Pelagibaculum spongiae: one gene and its partner. The main gene of each other region encodes a partner of the protein of the gene in region 2 in a complex. Links are inferred from orthologs where the notes say so. Each region holds a gene or a part of one and is shown on either strand. Other genes may lie near its edges.

Region 1 (8,808 bases), on a different replicon or contig from region 2:
TGAAAAAAGGACCGTTTGTAGACCTTCACCTGATTCAGAAGGTTGAAGCAGCGGTTGAAAGTAAAAACCGTCGTCCTATCAAAACCTGGTCACGCCGTTCCATGATCCTACCGGAAATGGTTGGTCTGACTATCGCTGTACACAATGGTCGTCAGCATATCCCAGTACTTGTTACTGAAGATATGGTAGGCCATAAGCTTGGCGAATTTGCTCCTACCCGTACTTATCGTGGCCATGCCGCCGATAAGAAGGCCAAGAAGCGATAAGGCGGAGATGACGATGGAAACTGTAGCCAAGTTAAAAGGCGCGCAGATCTCTGCGCAAAAAGTTCGTCTCGTTGCAGACCAGGTCCGCGGCTTACCAGTGGATCGCGCTTTGGAACTTCTGACATTCAGCACCAAAAAGGCTGCTGTATTGATTAAGAAGACTCTAGAGTCAGCGATTGCTAACGCCGAGCACAATGATGGTGTAGACATTGACGAACTCCGTGTCAGCACTATTTTTGTTGACGAAGGATCGACGCTGAAGCGTATTCGTCCTCGTGCCAAAGGCCGTGCGAATCGCATCCTGAAGCGCTCCAGTCACATCACTGTGACAGTGTCTGATAGCTAGGGGATAACGAGATGGGTCAAAAAGTACATCCGACGGGTATCCGCCTGGGTATCGTCAAGGACTGGGCCGCTCGCTGGTATGCTGACAGCAAGGATTACGCGAATTTTCTGGCGCAAGATCACCAGATTCGTGAATTCCTGACTAAGGAGCTGAAAAATGCTTCTGTTGGTCGCATTCAGATCGAACGTCCAGCTCGCGCACTGCGTATCACGATTTTCACTGCTCGCCCCGGTATTGTTATCGGTAAGAAAGGTGAAGATGTTGAGAAGCTGCGCAAAAAGGTTACTGCACTGACTGGCATCCCAGCCAACCTGAGCATTGAAGAGATCCGCAAGCCGGAACTCGACGCAATGTTGGTTGCTGAAGGTGTAGGTCAACAGTTGCAGCGCCGTGTAATGTTCCGTCGCGCTATGAAGCGTGCGGTTCAGAATGCCATGCGTTTGGGCGCTAAGGGTATCAAAATCGAAGTATCTGGCCGTTTGGGCGGAGCTGAGATTGCTCGTAGCGAATGGTATCGCGAAGGTCGCGTACCTCTGCATACCTTACGTGCTGACATCGACTATGGCACTTACGAAGCTCTGACCACATACGGAATTATCGGTATTAAGGTTTGGATCTTCAAAGGTGAAGTATTGGGTGGCCAACTTCCTGTAGCTGAAGAAAAGCAGCAACAGCCGAAGAAGCCTGCACGCAACCGGAAGAAGTCCGGTGGCGGTAAGTAAGGGGTAGCCAAGCATGTTGCAACCAAAACGGATGAAATTCCGCAAGATGCATAAAGGTCGTAACCGCGGAACAGCAATTGCCGGTGGCAGTGTTAGTTTTGGTGAGTTCGGTCTGAAGGCGACTGGCCGTGGTCGTATGACTGCACGTCAGATTGAAGCCGCGCGTCGTGTAATTACTCGTCACGTTAAGCGTCAAGGTCAATTGTGGATTCGGGTATTCCCTGATAAGCCAATTACTGAAAAGCCGCTGGAAGTTCGTCAGGGTAAAGGTAAAGGTAATGTTGAATACTGGGTTGCCCAGATTCAGCCTGGCCGTATGCTCTACGAAATTGAAGGTGTGTCGGAAGAAGTAGCTCGCGAGGCGTTCCGCCTAGCATCAAACAAGCTGCCGATTTCAACAATTTTCGTGACTCGGACGGTGATGTGATGAAAGCAGAAGAACTTCGTCAGAAAAGCTCCGATGAGCTGAAGACCGAGCGTCTTGAGCTGCTGAAAGAGCAGTTCAATCTGCGCATGCAGAAGGCGACTGGCCAACTGGCTAAGTCCCACCTTCTGAAAGGTGTGCGCAGAAATATTGCGCGGATCGAAACCGTGCTGAAGCAAAAGGCAGGTGAGTGATGACTGAGCAAGCAAAATTGGTTCGTCACGTGACTGGCCGCGTTGTCAGCGACAAGATGGATAAAACCGTTGTTGTCATGACCGAGCGTAAGGTGAAGCACCCGATCTACGGCAAGTTCGTAACTCGCTCAACCAAGCTGCACGCGAACGATCCCGAGAATACTTGTAAGATCGGCGATCTAGTCACAGTGAAAGAATCCCGTCCTTTGTCTAAGACAAAGAGCTGGGAACTGGTTGAGGTTGTCGAGCAAGCTCGATAACTCTTGTTACCAGCACCGGGTCTGGTGAGATGCCGGAACTGGTGTTACAATCCTGCGCCATTTGAGGCTCGTCGTGTTGGCGAGCCTCTGCGTGGGTACTAGCGGAGATTTCCCAAAATGATTCAGATGCAGTCTGTGCTTGACGTTGCAGACAACAGTGGTGCACGTCGAGTTATGTGTATCAAGGTATTAGGCGGTTCTCACCGTCGTTATGCCGGCGTCGGAGACGTAATCAAAGTCAGCGTAAAGGAAGCGATCCCGCGCGGTAAGGTTAAGAAAGGTGACGTGCATAACGCAGTAGTTGTGCGCACTCGCAAGGGTGTTCGTCGTCCTGACGGTTCCGTGATTCGCTTCGATGGTAACGCGGCGGTACTGCTGAATAAGCAGAACCAGCCTATTGGTACTCGTATTTTTGGCCCAGTGACTCGTGAATTGCGTACAGAACAATTCATGAAAATCGTTTCACTGGCACCAGAAGTGCTTTAAGCGGGTGAAGGTTCATGCGTAAATTACAGAAAGGCGACGAGGTAATCGTCATCAACGGTAAAGACAACGGAAAGCGTGGCACTATTAAAAAAGTGGGCGAAGACCGTGTTTTAGTTGAAGGCATTAACCTGGTCAAAAAGCATGTCAAGCCTAACCCGAACGCGGGTGTGGCAGGTGGCATTGTTGAAAAAGAGGCCGCCCTGCACATCTCTAACGTTGCAATTTTTAATGCAGCGACAGGTAAGGCAGACCGCGTTGGTATCAAGATCGAAGACGACAAAAAGGTTCGTGTGTTTAAATCAAACGGCGAACCAGTCGGTGCCTGATAGGTAATGATGATGGCAAGATTGCAACAAGAATACCGCGATCGCGTAGTCAGTGAGCTCGTAGAGCAATTTGGTTACAAGAGCGTTATGCAAACGCCTCGCATCACCAAGATCACCCTAAACATGGGTGTTGGTGAAGCCTTAGGCGATAAAAAGATTCTCGAACATGCCGTTCGCGATATGACCGCTATTGCTGGTCAAAAGCCAGTTGTGACCCGCGCTCGCCGGTCTGTAGCTGGTTTTAAAGTTCGTGAAGGTTGGCCAATCGGCTGTAAGGTAACTCTACGTCGCGATCAGATGTGGGAATTCCTGGACCGTTTGATCACTATCGCAATTCCACGTGTTCGTGACTTCCGTGGCCTCAATCCTAAATCGTTTGATGGTCGTGGCAACTACTCCATGGGTGTGCGTGAGCAAATCATTTTCCCAGAGATTGACTATGACAAAATAGACACTCTGCGTGGTATGGATATTACCATCACCACCTCTGCGAATAATGATGAAGAAGCTCGTGCGCTGCTCAAGGCGTTCAACTTCCCACTTAAGGGCTAGGAGTAGCAGATGGCAAAGAAAAGCATGATTGCACGCGAAACAAAGCGTACAAAGACTGTGGCCAAATACGCTGAAAAGCGCGCTGCACTCAAGGCCATTATTAACAATCCAGAGACTAGTTTTGAAGAGCGTATGGACGCCGTGAATGCTTTGCAGAAGCTGCCACGTGACGCCAGCCCTTCACGCCAACAGCGCCGCTGTAGCATTACTGGTCGTCCGCACGCGGTTTACCGCAAGTTCGGCCTGTGCCGTAACAAGATCCGTGAAATGGCCATGTTAGGTCAGTTACCGGGTCTTAAAAAGGCCAGCTGGTAACCGGGAGGAAATGAACCAATGAGCATGCAAGATCCCATCGCGGATATGCTGACCCGCATTCGTAACGGCCAGTTAGCTGGTCACGCGAATGTAAGTATGCCTTCTTCTAAAGAGAAGGTAGCAATTGCCGCAGTACTGAAGGCAGAAGGTTTCATCGTTGATTTCGCTGCAAACAGCGAAACCAAGCCAGAACTGACTGTTGAATTGAAGTACTACAATGGCAAGCGGGTTATAGAGCGTCTAGATCGGGCTTCCCGTCCTGGACTGCGTATCTACAAATCTGCAGGCGAGTTGCCTCGGGTCCAAAATGGCCTAGGCATTGCAATTATCTCTACCTCCAAAGGCGTGATGTCGGACCGTAAGGCCCGTGCAGCAGGTCAAGGTGGAGAAGTAATCTGCTACGTCGCCTAAGGAGTTAGCCGGAATGTCCCGAGTAGCCAAGAATCCGGTAGTTCTGCCTGCAGGCGTTGAAATCACACTGAACGGACAAGAAGTTTCCGTTAAGGGCCCTAAGGGTTCTTTACAGCGCGATGTTCACGCCCTGGTTGAATTACGTCAGGAAGAAAATGTAGTCACGTTTATACCTCGTGAAGAGTCGATCAATGCCAAGGCGCAAGCCGGTACGACTCGAGCGCTGGTAAATAACATGGTTAAGGGTGTAAGCAACGGCTTTGAAAAGAAGCTGCAATTAGTTGGTGTTGGTTATCGTGCCCAGTTAGCTGGCAAGAAACTGACTCTACAATTGGGCTTTTCACACCCAGTAGAATACACCGCACCAGAAGGTATTACCTTCGAGCTTCCAGGTCAGACTGATGTCCTGGTTAAGGGTGTGGATAAACAACGCGTTGGTCAGGTTGCGGCTGAAATCCGTAGCTATCGTCCGCCAGAGCCTTACAAAGGTAAAGGTGTGCGTTACTCCGACGAGGTCATCATTCGCAAAGAAGCGAAGAAGAAGTAAGGTCGCAAAATGGATAAGAAAACTTCCCGTTTGCGCCGTGCTCGTCGCACTCGCGCAAAGATTAGTGAGCTGGCCGTGGCACGGTTGTGCGTTCATCGCACCCCGCGTCATATCTACGCTCAGGTGATCAACGCTGAAGGCAACCAAATTTTGGCTGCAGCAGCAACCGTAGAAAAAGACGCCCTGGAAGCAGGTAAGTACTCTGGTAATTCCGATGCTGCAGCAGTAATCGGTAAGCTAGTTGCTGAACGTGCTATCAAAGCTGGCGTTGAAAAGGTTGCCTTTGACCGCTCCGGTTTCATGTATCATGGCCGTGTCAAGGCTCTGGCTGACGCCGCGCGCGAAGCCGGCTTACAGTTCTAAGGGGTCCTAGCATGGCAATGAACGAAACTAAGAACACTGAAGGCTTCGTTGAGAAGCTGGTTCAAATCAACCGAGTAGCCAAGGTTGTTAAAGGTGGCCGTATCTTCGGTTTCACCGCATTGTCCGTAATTGGCGATGGCAATGGCAAGGTTGGCTTTGGTCGCGGTAAGGCACGTGAAGTGCCTGCAGCTATTCAGAAATCTCTGGAAGCAGCACGCCGCAATATGGTACAGGTTTCACTGAAGGGCACTACCCTGCAGCACGAAATCAAATCCGCTCACGGTGGTTCCAAGATCTTCATGAAGCCTGCTTCAGAAGGTACTGGTATTATCGCTGGTGGTGCGATGCGTGCAGTATTGGAAGTAGTTGGCGTTCAGAATGTACTGGCTAAGAGCTATGGTTCTACCAATCCAGCAAACGTGGTTCGCGCTACTGTTAAGGGTTTAGCCAACATGGCTTCACCTGAAAGCGTAGCCGAGAAACGCGGTTTGACTGTGAAAGAGATCCTGGGGTAAGGCAATGGCAGATAACAAGCTGAAGGTTACCCTGGTGAAAAGCACCATCGGTCGCCTTAAAAATCACCAGGCCTGTGTCCGTGGTTTAGGCCTGCGTCGCATCAACCACAGTGTTGAAGTGATCGATACGCCTGAAAATCGCGGAATGATCAACAAGGTTCAATACCTGTTGAAGGTTGAGGAGGCTTAAGATGCGTCTAAATACTCTCAAGCCTGCTGAAGGCTCCAAAACTAATGCTAAACGCGCTGGTCGCGGTATTGGTTCTGGCTTGGGCAAAACTGCTGGCCGCGGTCACAAAGGTCAGAAGTCTCGCTCAGGTGGTTCTACCAAAATTGGATTTGAAGGCGGTCAGATGCCTTTGCAGCGTCGTCTGCCTAAGTTTGGTTTCACTTCTCGCAAATCTTTGGTTAGTGCTGAGGTTCGTTTACACGAGCTGAACCTGATCGAAGGCGACGAAGTAAACCTAGACACGCTAAAGAAAGCCAATTTAATCACTCGCAACATCAAGTTCGCCAAGATTGTATTATCTGGTGAGTTGACTAAAGCAGTGATTGTAAAAGGAATTCGTGCAACGAAAGGCGCACGTCAGGCAATTGAAGCAGCAGGCGGCAAGGTCGAGGACTAATGGCTAATAAACAGATCGAGAGTGCGATGGCGTCTGGCAGCTCAGAGCTTGCCAGTCGCGTCATGTTCCTTCTGGGAGCGATTATCGTTTTCCGGATTGGTAGCTTTATCCCTATTCCGGGTCTGGACTCATCAGTTTTGGCTGATTTGTTCGAGCAACAGAAGAACGGCATTCTTGGTTTGTTTAACATGTTCTCGGGTGGCGCGCTTTCGCGCGCCAGTCTGTTTGCCCTGGGAATCATGCCGTACATTTCTGCATCGATTATTATGCAGTTAATGACGGTCATGCACCCAAAAATGGAGCAGCTGAAGAAAGAAGGTGAATCCGGACGACGCAAAATTAATCAATATACCCGCTACGGTACATTGTTACTGGCTAGCTTCCAGGCGACCGGTATTGCGTTGAACCTGCCTAATTTTGCTCAGGGTCTCGTTTTGAACCCGGGCTTCAGCTTCTATTTTACTGCGATCATTACTTTAGTGACCGGCACCATGTTCCTTATGTGGCTTGGTGAGCAGGTAACTGAAAGAGGTATCGGCAACGGTATTTCAATGATCATCTTTGCGGGTATCGTCGCTGGTTTGCCAAGTGCTATTGGTCAGACTATTGAAAGTGCGCGTCAAGGTGAGATCTCTACCTTTGTAGTTTTACTGCTGGGTGTGATCGGGATCGCAATAACCGCTTTTGTGGTGTTCGTAGAGCGCGGGCAGCGGCGTATCGTAATTAATTACGCACGTCGCCAGCAGGGCCGTAAGGTGTTTGCTGCCCAATCGAGCCATCTGCCTCTGAAAGTGAACATGGCTGGTGTAATACCACCCATTTTTGCTTCCAGTATCATTCTGTTCCCGGGCACAATTGCTCAATGGTTCAGTCAGACAGAAGGCTTTGGTTGGTTGCAAGATATCGCATTAAGTCTGTCCCCTGGGCAGCCGTTATATGTCCTGCTCTACGGAATTGCCATTGTGTTCTTCTGCTTTTTCTACACTGCGATGGTATTCCAGCCAAGGGATATTGCGGATAACCTGAAACGGTCTGGCGCATTTATTCCTGGCATCCGTCCGGGCGAGCAGACAGCCCGTTATGTTGATTCCATTATGGGTCGTTTGACTCTAGTGGGCGCAGTGTATATCACTCTGGTGTCTCTGTTACCTGAATTCATGATTCTATGGTGGCAGGTTCCTTTCTACTTTGGCGGTACATCTTTGCTGATTATCGTTGTGGTTGTGATGGACTTTATGTCTCAAGCACAAGCGCATTTGATGTCCAAGCAATATGACTCACTGCTAAAGAAGGCGAACCTTAAAAACGGTCGCCAGGGTATTTGATCGCATATTGCTTCGAGGTTTAGAAATGAAAGTTCGCGCTTCTGTGAAAAAGATGTGCCGGAACTGCAAGATCGTTAAACGCAATGGCGCTATCCGCGTTATCTGCAAAACCGATCCTCGGCACAAGCAACGTCAAGGTTAATTTACCTTCGTTGTTTGATTTGCAAAAATCATCCAAGTATACTTCCGCCCTCCCTTTTTGAGGGTGGAGCTTTTTCCTAACCAGGAGTTTTTGGAATGGCCCGTATTGCTGGCATTAACATTCCGGTACACAAGCATGCCTGGGTTGGCTTAACATCTGTATATGGTGTAGGTCGGACCCGTGCTTTCCAAATTTTGGAAGCAGCTGGTATTGCACCGGAAACCAAAATCAAGGACCTGTCCGAAGAACAATTGGAGACGGTTCGTGGTGAAGTAGCCAAGTTCACTGTTGAAGGTGACTTGCGTCGTGAAATATCCATGAACATCAAACGACTGATGGATTTAGGCTGCTATCGCGGTCTGCGTCATCGTCGTGGTCTTCCGCTTCGAGGTCAGCGTACCAAAACTAACGCTCGCACCCGTAAGGGTCCGCGTAAGCCGATTCGTAAGTAATTCAGGATAACCTATATGGCAAAGCCAGGTAAGTCTACACGCAAGCGCGTGAAAAAGACTGTAGTTGATGGTGTGGCGCATGTGCATGCGTCGTTCAATAATACGATCATCACCATCAGCGACCGACAGGGCAACGCCCTGTGCTGGGCAACCGCTGGTGGCTCAGGTTTCCGTGGTTCTCGTAAGAGCACACCATTCGCCGCGCAGGTAGCTGCTGAGCGTTGTGGTAACATGGCTCTAGAATTCGGGATGAAGAACCTCGAAGTATTCGTAAAAGGTCCAGGACCTGGACGTGAATCTTCTGTGCGTGCCCTGAACAATGTTGGTTTTAAAATCACCAACATTACTGACGTCACCCCCATTCCCCACAATGGGTGCCGTCCTCCGAAGAAGCGCCGTGTGTAAGCAGGAGAGACACTAGAATGGCAAGGTATTTAGGACCTAAATGTAAGCTGGCACGTCGCGAAGGCACTGATCTTTTCTTAAAAAGTGGTGTACGCGCGTTAGACAGCAAATGTAAGCTGGAGAACATCCCT
Region 2 (11,075 bases):
TTGACCAAAGTCGGCTAGATTACTTAATCGGTGAATTACAAAACACTTCTCGTGATTTATGCGGCCGAGCCGGTAGGTTTGATAGTACGCTGGAAAGTGATCACTTATGGAAAGCCATGACTCGAAAAGCTTTGCTTCCCGGCGGGTTTTGTGACTTTGAAATGCCGATATTGAAGCACTGGCTATATAGCGAAGAAAGTGCTCATGACCTAGGAAGATGGCACCAACAATTTGAATTGCTCGAACATGGACTGGATCTTTTACTGCAATTGGCGCGAGATTTTTCACCTTATCAAAGGTTAGAAGCTAGCTCAGGAGCAATTGAATCCCCTAAGCCTAAAAATAGTGAAAAATGGCGACTGGTTAGAGTCCAGCTCGCCAAAAGTTTTACTGGCTACCCCATTATCAGCGGCAGCGGCCAGTGCTTTACCTTGCAATTATTTTCTCAGCAAGGCATTGCTATTAAAGATAGTCATCCTCTAGATCTTGGCTGTTATTAGGCACTGGATCACCGGCAATCCGGTGTTTTTCATCTGCCCAATCACCAAAATCAATTTGCCGACAACGCTCACAACAAAATGGGCGCCATGGATTATCGGTACTCCATATCATTGATTTTTTACATTGCGGGCAGCGGTGAATTCGCTGTTCGCTTTTCGAAGTTTGATCAGTCATTCATTTGTTCTCTTAAAATAACGCCCTTGGCACCCAAGCGTTTGGCTTGCACAATATTTGCCGCTTGCAGATAAACGGGTAACGAGCAGAAATCCATTAATTGTGAAATCGATTCAGAAGAATCTGTGATTTTATCAAGCAACAACACATCAGCTTTGGCATTAATCGCCTTCTCAATTTGACTAGCATTACTACAAATCTGAGCCAATAGTATTTTCTTGCCATCATGCATTGAATCAGAAATTCCGCCAAAATAACCACACGCTAATTGCTGTGCCAAAGCAAAGTCATCAACTAATAAATGATCTGCACAGGGCAAATTAGAAAGCAAATTTGCAGCTGTTTCAGCGTACTCGACTATTGTTTGACGGCCTCGTTGCAAACACAATAAATCCGCATTTTGCGCCGACCCACTCAATATGTTTTCGGTTATTTGTTCGGCAGAAACAACTCGACACTGTTGCGGCAATGACAATACTTTAATTACCGGGAAATTGGCTTTCGGAAAAGTAAAACTTGCCAAGTCATTCTGATCGACCCATTGAAGCGGTTGCCCCTCTTTACCCCACGGCTCATTTGAAAAATGATCGATTACCATAAAATTCAAACAGACTGTTTTTTCTGGGTAGCGATAAACTAATCGACACAATGGTTCTGCCTGACCTATCTGAATACCAACCTCTTCATCTAGTTCGCGATAAAGCGCCTCTTGATGGGTTTCACCTGGCTCAATTTTTCCACCAGGGAATTCCCATTTATCACCTTCATGCTTATCCGACGGTCGCCGGCAAATACAAACTTTACCCGCGCGACGAATAATTCCTGCGACTACTTGCAACATTAGCTACGATAATCCGCGTTGATCGTTACATATTCATGGGAAAGGTCGGTAGTCCAGATGCTGGCTTGCGAATTACCCGCAGCTAGATCGACAGTGACACAAATCGACTGCTGATCCATCACCTGTTGCCCTGCCTGTTCGGTGTAAGTCGGATCTGGCTGACCTTGGGTGATTAATGCCACACCCCCTAATTTCAACGAAATAGCATCAATATCCAACTGATCGATTTTTGCTCGACCAATTGCCGCCACCATTCTGCCCCAGTTAGGGTCGCAAGCAAAAAATGCAGTTTTTACCAAAGGAGAATGTGCCAAGGTATAACCAACCTCGCGACAATCTTCGACCGACGCACCATTAATTACTTTAAATTCGATCAGTTTGGTCGCGCCCTCGCCATCACAAACAATCGCTTGTGCTAGCTCAAGCATTAGCTGATTTAATAGATTACAGAATATCGGGTACTCAGCTTGATCCGCTGAAGTAATCTCCAACTCACCCTGCCCCGTAGCCGCTAACATGCAAGCATCGTTAGTAGAAGTATCGCCATCAACAGTAATCGAATTAAACGACTGATTTACTGCTTCAGCTAGCGCTTGTTGCAATAAATCCGCGGGCATTTTTACGTCTGTCGCAGCAAAACCAAGCATGGTTGCCATGTTAGGACAAATCATTCCCGCCCCTTTCGACATACCTGTTAGCGTGACCGATTTACCTGCTATTTCGGTTTTAATTGAAGCGCCTTTAGGTCGAGTATCTGTGGTCATAATGCCCTGGGCAGCAGACAGCCAACCAGATTCATTTAAATCCGACAACGCAGCATCCAAGCCAGCAATTACCTTATCTGTAGATAGCTTTTCACCAATCACACCAGTAGAAAATGGCAGTACAGCCTCAATCGGTTGGTCGGTTTTTTTAGCTAGCGCAGCACAACAGTCAAGCGCATCCTGCATACCTTGCTGACCGGTACCTGCATTCGCATTACCTGTATTGACTAACCAGTACCGACTAGATTGCAATTGCATATGCTGCTTGGCCAAAGTAACTGGTGCGGCACAAAAACGGTTTTTAGTAAAAGTAGCGGCAGTTTCTGAACCTTGCACTAGCGACATAATTACCAGGTCTTTACGATCCGGATAGCGAACACCTGCTTTGGTAGTACCTAGAGCAAAACCTTTTACCGGGTTCATTTCTGGAAATTCACCTGTACCCACAGCCATTATTTTTCTCCGCCAAATTTAAAAAAATGGCTCCATTTCGGAGCCATTTGTTTATCGAGTTTTTTTAACTTTTAAGCAAGCTTGCCGTGGCATTGTTTGTACTTTTTACCCGAACCACAAGGGCAGGGCTCATTTCTGCCTACCTTATCACTACGTCGGAAAGGTACATTAGCACCATCGGTACCGGTTGCTTGGCTTGTTTCTGCCTGTTGATTCATCTCTTCGCGCGCATACTCTAACTGCTCTAGTTCGGCTGCACGACGACGGCGCTCTTCTTCCAGCTCCTCAGCTTCATCTTGGCTTTGCACTTGAATAAAGCTCAACAACTTAATGACTTCAGCTTTCAACTCATCTAGTAAATTGCTGAATAATTCAAAGGCTTCTTTTTTATATTCTTGCTTAGGGTTCTTCTGCGCATAACCACGGAAGTGGATACCCATACGCAAATGATCCATTGCAGCCAAATGCTCTTTCCACAACCGATCTAGCGTTTGCAGCATCAGGCTCTTTTCAACCTGGCGGAAAATATCCGATCCAGCCTGCTCAACCTTGGTTTGATAAATAGTAACCAGCTCATTGTGAATCTTGTCGCGCAGCTTCTCAGAGTCCAGCTTATCATCCTCATCCAGCCACTGCTGTAATGGGAATTCAGTTGCAAACTGCTGAGCAATCGCTTGCTCTAATCCTTTAACATCCCACTGCTCTTCCAAACTTTGCAGTGGAACATACGAACCAAACACAGTATCCAGTACATCTTCACGAACTGTATTAACGGTTTCAATAATTTCTTCAGATTCTAGCAACTCATTACGCTGCTGGTAGACTACTCGGCGTTGATCGTTAGCAACATCATCATATTCCAGCAATTGCTTACGGACATCAAAGTTACGACCTTCAACTTTACGCTGAGCATTTTCAATCGCTCGACTCACCCAACGGTGTTCAATCGCTTCACCTTCTTCCATACCCAGCTTCTGCATCATTCCAGAAACTCGATCAGAAGCGAAAATTCGCATTAAATCATCTTCTAATGACAGATAGAAACGACTGGAACCTGCGTCACCCTGACGACCAGCACGACCACGCAACTGATTATCGATACGTCGAGATTCATGGCGTTCAGTACCCAAAATATGCAGACCGCCAGCAGTCAATACTGCTTCATGGCGCTTTTTCCAATCAGCCTTAACTGCATCAATTTCTTCTTGAGTTGGATTTTCCAGCAGATCTAACTCTGCATTTAAATTACCACCCAACATAATATCGGTACCACGACCAGCCATGTTGGTTGCAATCGTTACCTGACCTGGTAAACCGGCAGTCTCAACAATTTCGGCTTCTTTAGCATGAAATTTAGCATTCAGAACATTATGCTCGATACCTGCTTTTTTAAGCATGTCCGATAAAAATTCTGAAATTTCAATTGATACCGTACCAACCAAAACCGGTTGTTTCTTCTCAGCACATTCTTTAATAGCTTCAACAATTGCATTGAATTTATCGGTCTGATTCAGATAAACCAAGTCGCCATGATCTTTACGCTGCATAGGTCGGTTAGTTGGAGTAACCACCACTTCCAAGCTGTAAATTTGCTGGAATTCAAAAGCTTCAGTATCAGCAGTACCGGTCATGCCACCCAGTTTTTGGTAAATACGGAAATAATTCTGAAAGGTGATAGACGCAAGCGTTTGGTTCTCATTTTGAACCGATACACCTTCTCTAGCTTCGATAGCTTGGTGCAAGCCATCTGACCAGCGACGGCCTTCCATGGTTCGACCTGTATGCTCATCAACGATAATAACTTGATCATTACGAACAATATAATCGACATCTTTCTGGAACAAATTATGCGCACGTAACGCCGCATTAATATGATGCAGTAAGCTAACACCGGAAGCACCGTATAAAGTGTCCCCCTCATCCATCATGCCAGCATCAACTAACAATTCTTCAATTTTCTCATGACCCTGGTCAGTCAGGAAAATTTGCTTGCTCTTTTCATCTACCGAAAAGTCACCGGGACCTTCTTCTTCTTGCTGACGTTCTAGCTGAGGTGCCAGAACATTCATCTTATTGTACAACTCAGAGCTGTCTTCAGCTGGACCAGAAATAATCAACGGCGTTCTAGCTTCGTCGATCAGGATCGAATCCACTTCATCGACAATTGCGAAATTCAGCGGTCGCTGAACCTTGTCTTCGGCGCGAAATGCCATATTGTCTCGAAGATAATCGAAACCATATTCATTATTTGTGCCGTAGGTAATATCACAAGCATAAGCCTGCTGCTTTTCCGGAGGCTGCATACCTGAAAGGTTTACCCCAACAGATAGACCAAGGAATTCATATAATGGACGCATCCACTCGGCATCACGCTTTGCAAGGTAGTCGTTCACGGTAATAACGTGAACACCTTTGCTGGTTAATGCATTTAGGTAGATAGGTAGGGTTGCCATCAGGGTTTTACCTTCGCCTGTGGCCATTTCAGAGATCTTGCCCTGGTGTAGCACCAAGCCACCAATCATCTGAACGTCATAATGGCGCATACCCATCACTCGAACCGATGCTTCTCTTGCAACAGCAAATGCTTCAGGCAGCAACTTATCCAATGTTTCACCATTGGCGATGCGCTCACGGAATTCCGCTGTTTTAGCAATTAATTGTTCGTCGGTGAGTTTTTGAAGGTCGGGCTCAAGTACATTTATCTGTTGAACAGTTTTGTTCATGCCTCGAACCAGCCGCTGATTGCGACTTCCGAAAATCTTGGTAAATACTTTACTGATCATGTGGCAGTAGCTATCCGTTGGTTGCCTGCCCTTTCTTGCAGGAGATAAGGCATTCTAGCGTCTTATTCTAACGCCGTGAAATAGACTGTGGGCAAGATCATCCAAAAAATTCTGGCCACACAGCGAATTTACGATGATTTCTATCGTAAATATCGTGAAGGATTAACATGGCGACCATTTTTCAAGACTTCAAGGTGTACATGAGGTCCCGTTGATCGACCACTCGATCCCATCTTGGCTATTACCTGTCCTTTTGCAACCAAATCCCCCCGTTTTACAACCAACTGGCTATTATGCCCATATCGAGTGACCAGCCCATCAGCATGACTTACCTCAACCATTTGCCCATAACCATACCGCTTGTCTGCCCATGTGACGACCCCTCCGGCAATTGCAGTGACTTCACTGCCAAGTTTTCCGGCAAAATCGATGCCCTTATGCAGTACTTGACGGCCATTAAACGGATCTGTCCGCATACCATAGGGAGACGACAACCACCCACCAGAAATGGGCCTACCAGAAAGATTGGATTCTTTAGAGATTTCACTGCCGGTATACAACTTTGAAAGGGCTTGTAACTGCATGTCCCGATCTGCAATCAAACCGGTTAATCGGTTCACTCGCTCTTTAAGCTTGCTTTCACCAATACCATTTTCCGCATAAAGCACATCTCCAGGGCCACCACGACCTGGCTCAGACAAAAAATCAAATTCACCTTTTTCAAGACCTGAATTTTCAACCAAGCGACCACCTAATGCATTTAATCGCATCATATGTGACTGCAAGCGCCCCATGCGAATGGCTAAAGCATCCAAATCTTGTTGATATTGACGTTGTAGGTCTTGCAATTGAAGTTGATCATCCTGCGTTTGCTGCTGCAGTTGAACAATTTTTTGACGATCTTCTCTGGCAGGCTTACCAGTGAAAAACCAAGTGAAAGAAGATGTAACCAATGCAGGAACGATAACCAGCGAAATTAACCCAAAGATAAGCGGACGTAGATTAAACGAACGACTACTAACACCTTTGAGACTACGCTTGATTAAAGTAAACTCTGCGAACTGTGCTGAAGACTTATTACCCATGCAAACTTCCAATACCCGACCTATTAAACAGCTGCTTACAGAAAGTAAGCTCAACAACCTTATTAGTCGTGCCGAAAAGCTTCAGCGTCTGGATCTAAGATTCAAACTGCTACTTCCCCCTATCCTTGCACCTCAGGTTACTGTAGCTAACTATAGTGTAGGAAAGTTGGTGCTTCAGGTAACACATTCCGCTTGGGCGACCAGACTCAAGTTTTTAACACCGGAAATCTTGGCTCGCTGCCAACAAGAAGTGGGCTTGAGGAGTATTTCCGCACTTGAAGTGATTATCCGACCAACCGTTCACAAGCCGAAAATGTCAGGTGGCTTAAAGGGTAAACGAGAAGCACGAAAGTCTCGCACAGCAAAAGAAGCACTCACTAATGCTGCGCAAGATATTTCAGATCCGGAATTGAGCGCAGCTTTGAAAAACCTCGCCGTCAGCGCCGGATTTGATAACTAATTAATCGGCAGTAACCGGTGTCATATAAGAAACGGGGACGTCTTCCGCTTCAAATGTCACAACTTCCCAAGCATCAGGGTTTTTAACCAGTTCACGTAACAACTGATTATTCAAACCATGACCAGATTTATGACCAATAAATGCACCAATTAAACCTTTGCCTAGCAAGTAAAGATCACCGATAGCGTCTAATATCTTGTGTTTTACAAATTCATCGTCATAGCGAAGACCGTCATCATTTAGAATTCGGTAATCATCCATTACGATCGCATTATTAACACTGCCACCTAAAGCCAGATTTCGCTCACGGAGGAATTCGATATCACGCATAAAGCCGAAAGTACGCGCACGACTGATCTCTTTAACAAAAGAAGTACTAGAGAGGTCTAGCATCGCATGCTGACTACGGCCACGGAATACCGGGTGATTAAAATCAATAGTGAAAGATACTTTGAAGCCATCAAACGGTTCAAAAACAGCACGTTTATCGCCATCTTCAACAACAATTTTACGCTTTATGCGAATAAATTCTTTTGGCGCTGATTGCTCAGTAACACCTGCAGATTGAATCAGGAATACAAAAGGACCCGCACTACCATCCATAATCGGCACTTCAGAAGCCGTTACTTCAACATAGGCGTTATCGATTCCTAATCCTGCCATCGCAGACAGCAAATGCTCAACTGTAGAAACGCGCACATCACCGTTTACCAACGTGGTAGACAGCGTTGTATCGCCAACGTTATCAAAGCTGGCAGGGATTTCGACAACCGGGTTTAAGTCGACACGACGGAATACAATACCTGTATTCACCGGAGCAGGTTTCAATGTCAAATAGACCTTTTCACCTGTGTGCAACCCAACACCTGTTGCTCGAATCTTGTTCTTTAAAGTTCTCTGCCTGATCATTTCTACTGGCACCAAAGCGGCATAAATCGTTAATAAAACTGGAGCTCTGCGGCTATCGCTCAAGCAGATCCAAAATGATGGCAAATACTAACATAAAAAAAGTGCATCAAGTTAGCATTTAGCCTAGCGCTCATTTCAAACGTGCTTGAACATCAAATAACCTAATCAGCCTGCTTTCTCAAAAATGCTGGAATATCAAGATACTCCATATCTGAGCCAGCTGGGTTAGCTGCCTTTTGAGCTTCCTGCTTGCGCAATACAGCTGGACGATCCAACTTATCGATGTCTAATGTACCATCTGATTTTTTGGTTTCTGCCACCAACTTCACAGACTCTTTCTTTTGTACTTCACCCAGACCAGTTGCAACCACGGTTACCCGCATTTCATCCTGCATCTCTGGGTCAATTACGGTACCGACAACAACCGTTGCATCATCAGATGCGAACTCCTTAACCGTGTTACCCACTTCTTCAAACTCGTCAATTGCCATATCCATACCGGATGTGATGTTGACCAGAATACCGTGAGCACCATATAAGTTAACGTCTTCCAATAACGGGCTGGAAATTGCCATGCGCGCGGCTTCTTGAGCACGGCCTTCGCCACTGGCGATACCGGTACCCATCATTGCCATGCCCATTTCAGACATTACAGTTCGCACGTCAGCAAAGTCGACGTTAATTAAACCAGGTCGAGTAATCAGCTCCGCAATACCTTGAACGGCACCTTGCAATACGCTGTTAGCGGCTTTAAATGCATCGAGTAAAGTGGTGCCTTTACCTAAAACACTTAATAGCTTTTCGTTTGGAATCGTAATCAGCGAGTCAACATGTTTACTTAACTCTTCAATACCTTGAAGTGCAATATCCATGCGGCGACGGCCTTCAAACGGGAACGGCTTTGTGACTACCGCTACTGTCAAAATACCTAGCTCATTAGCAATCTCTGCAAATACTGGCGCAGCACCTGTTCCGGTTCCGCCACCCATACCTGCAGTAATAAAGACCATATCGGCACCATCTAGCATCTCACGAATTCTTTCGCGATCTTCCAATGCAGCCTCACGACCCACGTTTGGATTGGCACCAGCACCCAAGCCTTTAGTAATTTCCTGACCCAATTGAATCGTTGATTGCGCAGGGCTTTTCTTCAGCGCCTGAACATCCGTATTCGCAACAACAAATTCAACACCTTCGATGGCAGTACTCATCATGTGATCAATAGCATTACCGCCACCGCCACCGACACCAACAACTTTGATTACTGCACTATCAGGATACGTATCCATTAATTCAAACATACAGAAACTCCTCCAGTTTCCCGGTTTACCCGTCGCGCGTGCGCTTCCCTTTTTTCAATACTTTTTTTCCAGAACAATTTAGAAATTCCCCTGAAACCAATTTTTGACCTTACTAAACAAACCATCACCTTTCTCTACAGGTAGCCTGGATTTTCTAGAGGTATGTTGCTGCTGGCGACCATAGCATAACAATCCAACACCTGTGGCGTGGATTGGGTTGCATGCAACATCTGAAAGACCACTAATCCCTTGCGGAACACCCAATCGAACCGGCATATGAAATACTTCTTCAGCCAGGTCAATTGCGCCTTCCATTTTCGAAGTACCACCGGTTAATACAATGCCGGCAGCAATAATATCTTCAAAACCACTTCGACGAAGCTCAGCCTGAACCAAAGTGAATAATTCTTCATACCTTGGTTCAATCACTTCAGCTAAAGTTTGGCGAGACATCTGCCTTGGAGGTCGATCTCCAACACTTGGTACTTCTACTCGATCATCCATACTGGCCAGTGAGGTTAATGCACTACCAAAACGGATTTTAATGTCTTCGGCATGTTGGGTCGGTGTTCTTAGTGCGACCGCAATGTCATTAGTGACTTGATCACCGGCAATTGGAATGACTGCTGTATGGCGAATTGCACCATCAGTATAAATTGCCATATCGGTTGTTCCGCCACCGATATCTACCAAGCACACACCGAGCTCTTTCTCGTCATCTGTTAAAACAGAATAACTAGATGCCAATTGCTCAAGAATAATATCTTCAACTTCAAGGCCACAGCGGCGAACACATTTAATGATGTTCTGCGCAGCGCTGACTGCTCCCGTTACCATATGGACTTTAGCTTCCAGACGTACGCCCGACATGCCCACCGGCTCACGAATACCATCTTGAGTATCTATTACAAATTCTTGCGGTAAAATATGCAGAATTTTCTGATCGGCAGGAATTGCTACTGCTCTAGCAGCATCAATAACACGATCAACATCGGCTTCAACCACTTCTTGGTCGCGAATCGCAACAATTCCATGGGAGTTCAAACTACGAATATGACTTCCAGCAATACCGGCATAAACAGAATGAACACGGCAACCTGCCATCAATTCTGCTTCTTCAACCGCCCGCTGGATCGCATCAACTGTCGATTCGATGTTAACCACAACACCTTTCTTCAAGCCACGCGAGGACTGAGAGCCGATACCGACGATATTTAGTCGACCATCAACCGCTATCTCACCCACAATACACACTACTTTCGAAGTGCCAATATCGAGGCCGACAATCAGGTTCTTCTCTGGATTTCTCGTCATTGAGATTTATCCCCGCTCCATAACTCAGGCATTCTTTCCTTTCCGAGCTTTTACCGATTCGCGCCATCCTACAGCAAAACCGTGCGTATGGCGTAAATCGACATAGTCAATATCATTCAAAACCGGACTTAAGTGCTTTTTATAGACACCGATCATCCGCCGTAATCGATTTTCTGCTAAAGCCATATCACCCGCTTTAAGCAACAAACCGTTCTTTAAAACTATTTCGACACTTCTTCGCTGATTGAGTCTTAACCGCTCAATAGTTAACTGCTCCGACGCTAAAAGTTCACTGCTGGCAGCGAATAATGCCAAGGCTGATTCTGACAAACTGTCAGGTGCATCAATGATACCCGACTCTGTCGGCAATCCCTTCCCTCCAGGTAAAAAAACTTTACCGGAGATATCAATCAATGCTTGATTTCCCCAACGAGCAGCAGGCTGACGCATTGCCACTTGAACCCGTAAATGATCCGGCCAAACTCTTTGC

The links.
Region 1: the proteins of secA (region 2) and secY are in contact, whole or in part, in a crystal structure (PDB 3DIN), measured with the Thermotoga maritima proteins. The link is inferred for Pelagibaculum spongiae from one-to-one orthologs. Residues at the interface, in WP_004082002.1 of Thermotoga maritima: Glu261, Ala262, Arg263, Lys300, Ala301, Arg302, Thr303, Ile304, Ile305, Leu323, Tyr324, Asp325, Pro326, Val329, Ser330, Tyr333, Ile336, Lys340, Phe345, Val349, Glu363, Phe364, Tyr374, Ser375, Gly376, Gly377, Glu393, Ile395, Thr482, Ser483; in WP_004081795.1 of Thermotoga maritima: Glu108, Gly109, Glu110, Glu111, Ala236, Glu237, Arg238, Arg239, Ile240, Thr241, Ile242, Gln243, Tyr244, Ala245, Arg246, Arg247, Val248, Thr249, Gly250, Arg251, Arg252, Val253, Tyr254, Gly256, Ala257, Ser258, Thr259, Tyr260, Leu261, Pro262.

Annotation. Positions count from the first base shown.
Region 1 is NZ_QDDL01000009.1:158,289-167,096, reverse strand. The notes cover bases 5,568-8,515. They hold secY (preprotein translocase subunit SecY), read left to right. Parts: upstream 5,568-6,352; coding sequence 6,353-7,678; downstream 7,679-8,515. Other genes in these bases: rpsK (30S ribosomal protein S11), read left to right, coding at 8,288-8,515; rpsM (30S ribosomal protein S13), read left to right, coding at 7,916-8,272; rpmJ (50S ribosomal protein L36), read left to right, coding at 7,704-7,820; rplO (50S ribosomal protein L15), read left to right, coding at 5,919-6,353; rpmD (50S ribosomal protein L30), read left to right, coding at 5,732-5,917. Outside these bases: rpsS (30S ribosomal protein S19), read left to right, coding at 1-266; rplV (50S ribosomal protein L22), read left to right, coding at 280-612; rpsC (30S ribosomal protein S3), read left to right, coding at 624-1,334; rplP (50S ribosomal protein L16), read left to right, coding at 1,348-1,761; rpmC (50S ribosomal protein L29), read left to right, coding at 1,761-1,952; rpsQ (30S ribosomal protein S17), read left to right, coding at 1,952-2,212; rplN (50S ribosomal protein L14), read left to right, coding at 2,330-2,698; rplX (50S ribosomal protein L24), read left to right, coding at 2,713-3,024; rplE (50S ribosomal protein L5), read left to right, coding at 3,037-3,576; rpsN (30S ribosomal protein S14), read left to right, coding at 3,586-3,891; rpsH (30S ribosomal protein S8), read left to right, coding at 3,910-4,302; rplF (50S ribosomal protein L6), read left to right, coding at 4,316-4,849; rplR (50S ribosomal protein L18), read left to right, coding at 4,859-5,212; more of rpsE, read left to right, coding at 5,224-5,567; more of rpsK, read left to right, coding at 8,516-8,677; rpsD (30S ribosomal protein S4), read left to right, coding at 8,695-8,808. UniProt on the Escherichia coli protein: The central subunit of the protein translocation channel SecYEG. Consists of two halves formed by TMs 1-5 and 6-10.
Region 2 is NZ_QDDL01000001.1:513,079-524,153, forward strand. What follows is about bases 2,605-5,839. They hold secA (preprotein translocase subunit SecA), read right to left. Parts: upstream 5,517-5,839; coding sequence 2,805-5,516; downstream 2,605-2,804. Other genes in these bases: argJ (bifunctional glutamate N-acetyltransferase/amino-acid acetyltransferase ArgJ), read right to left, coding at 2,605-2,733; DC094_RS02235 (M23 family metallopeptidase), read right to left, coding at 5,657-5,839. In the rest of the region: cell division protein ZapD, read left to right, coding at 1-500; DC094_RS02215 (DNA gyrase inhibitor YacG), read right to left, coding at 463-675; 8-oxo-dGTP diphosphatase MutT, read right to left, coding at 668-1,516; more of argJ, read right to left, coding at 1,516-2,604; more of DC094_RS02235, read right to left, coding at 5,840-6,601; DC094_RS02240 (DciA family protein), read left to right, coding at 6,600-7,061; lpxC (UDP-3-O-acyl-N-acetylglucosamine deacetylase), read right to left, coding at 7,062-7,970; cell division protein FtsZ, read right to left, coding at 8,132-9,271; cell division protein FtsA, read right to left, coding at 9,350-10,585; DC094_RS02260 (cell division protein FtsQ/DivIB), read right to left, coding at 10,610-11,075. UniProt on the Escherichia coli protein: Required for protein export, interacts with the SecYEG preprotein conducting channel.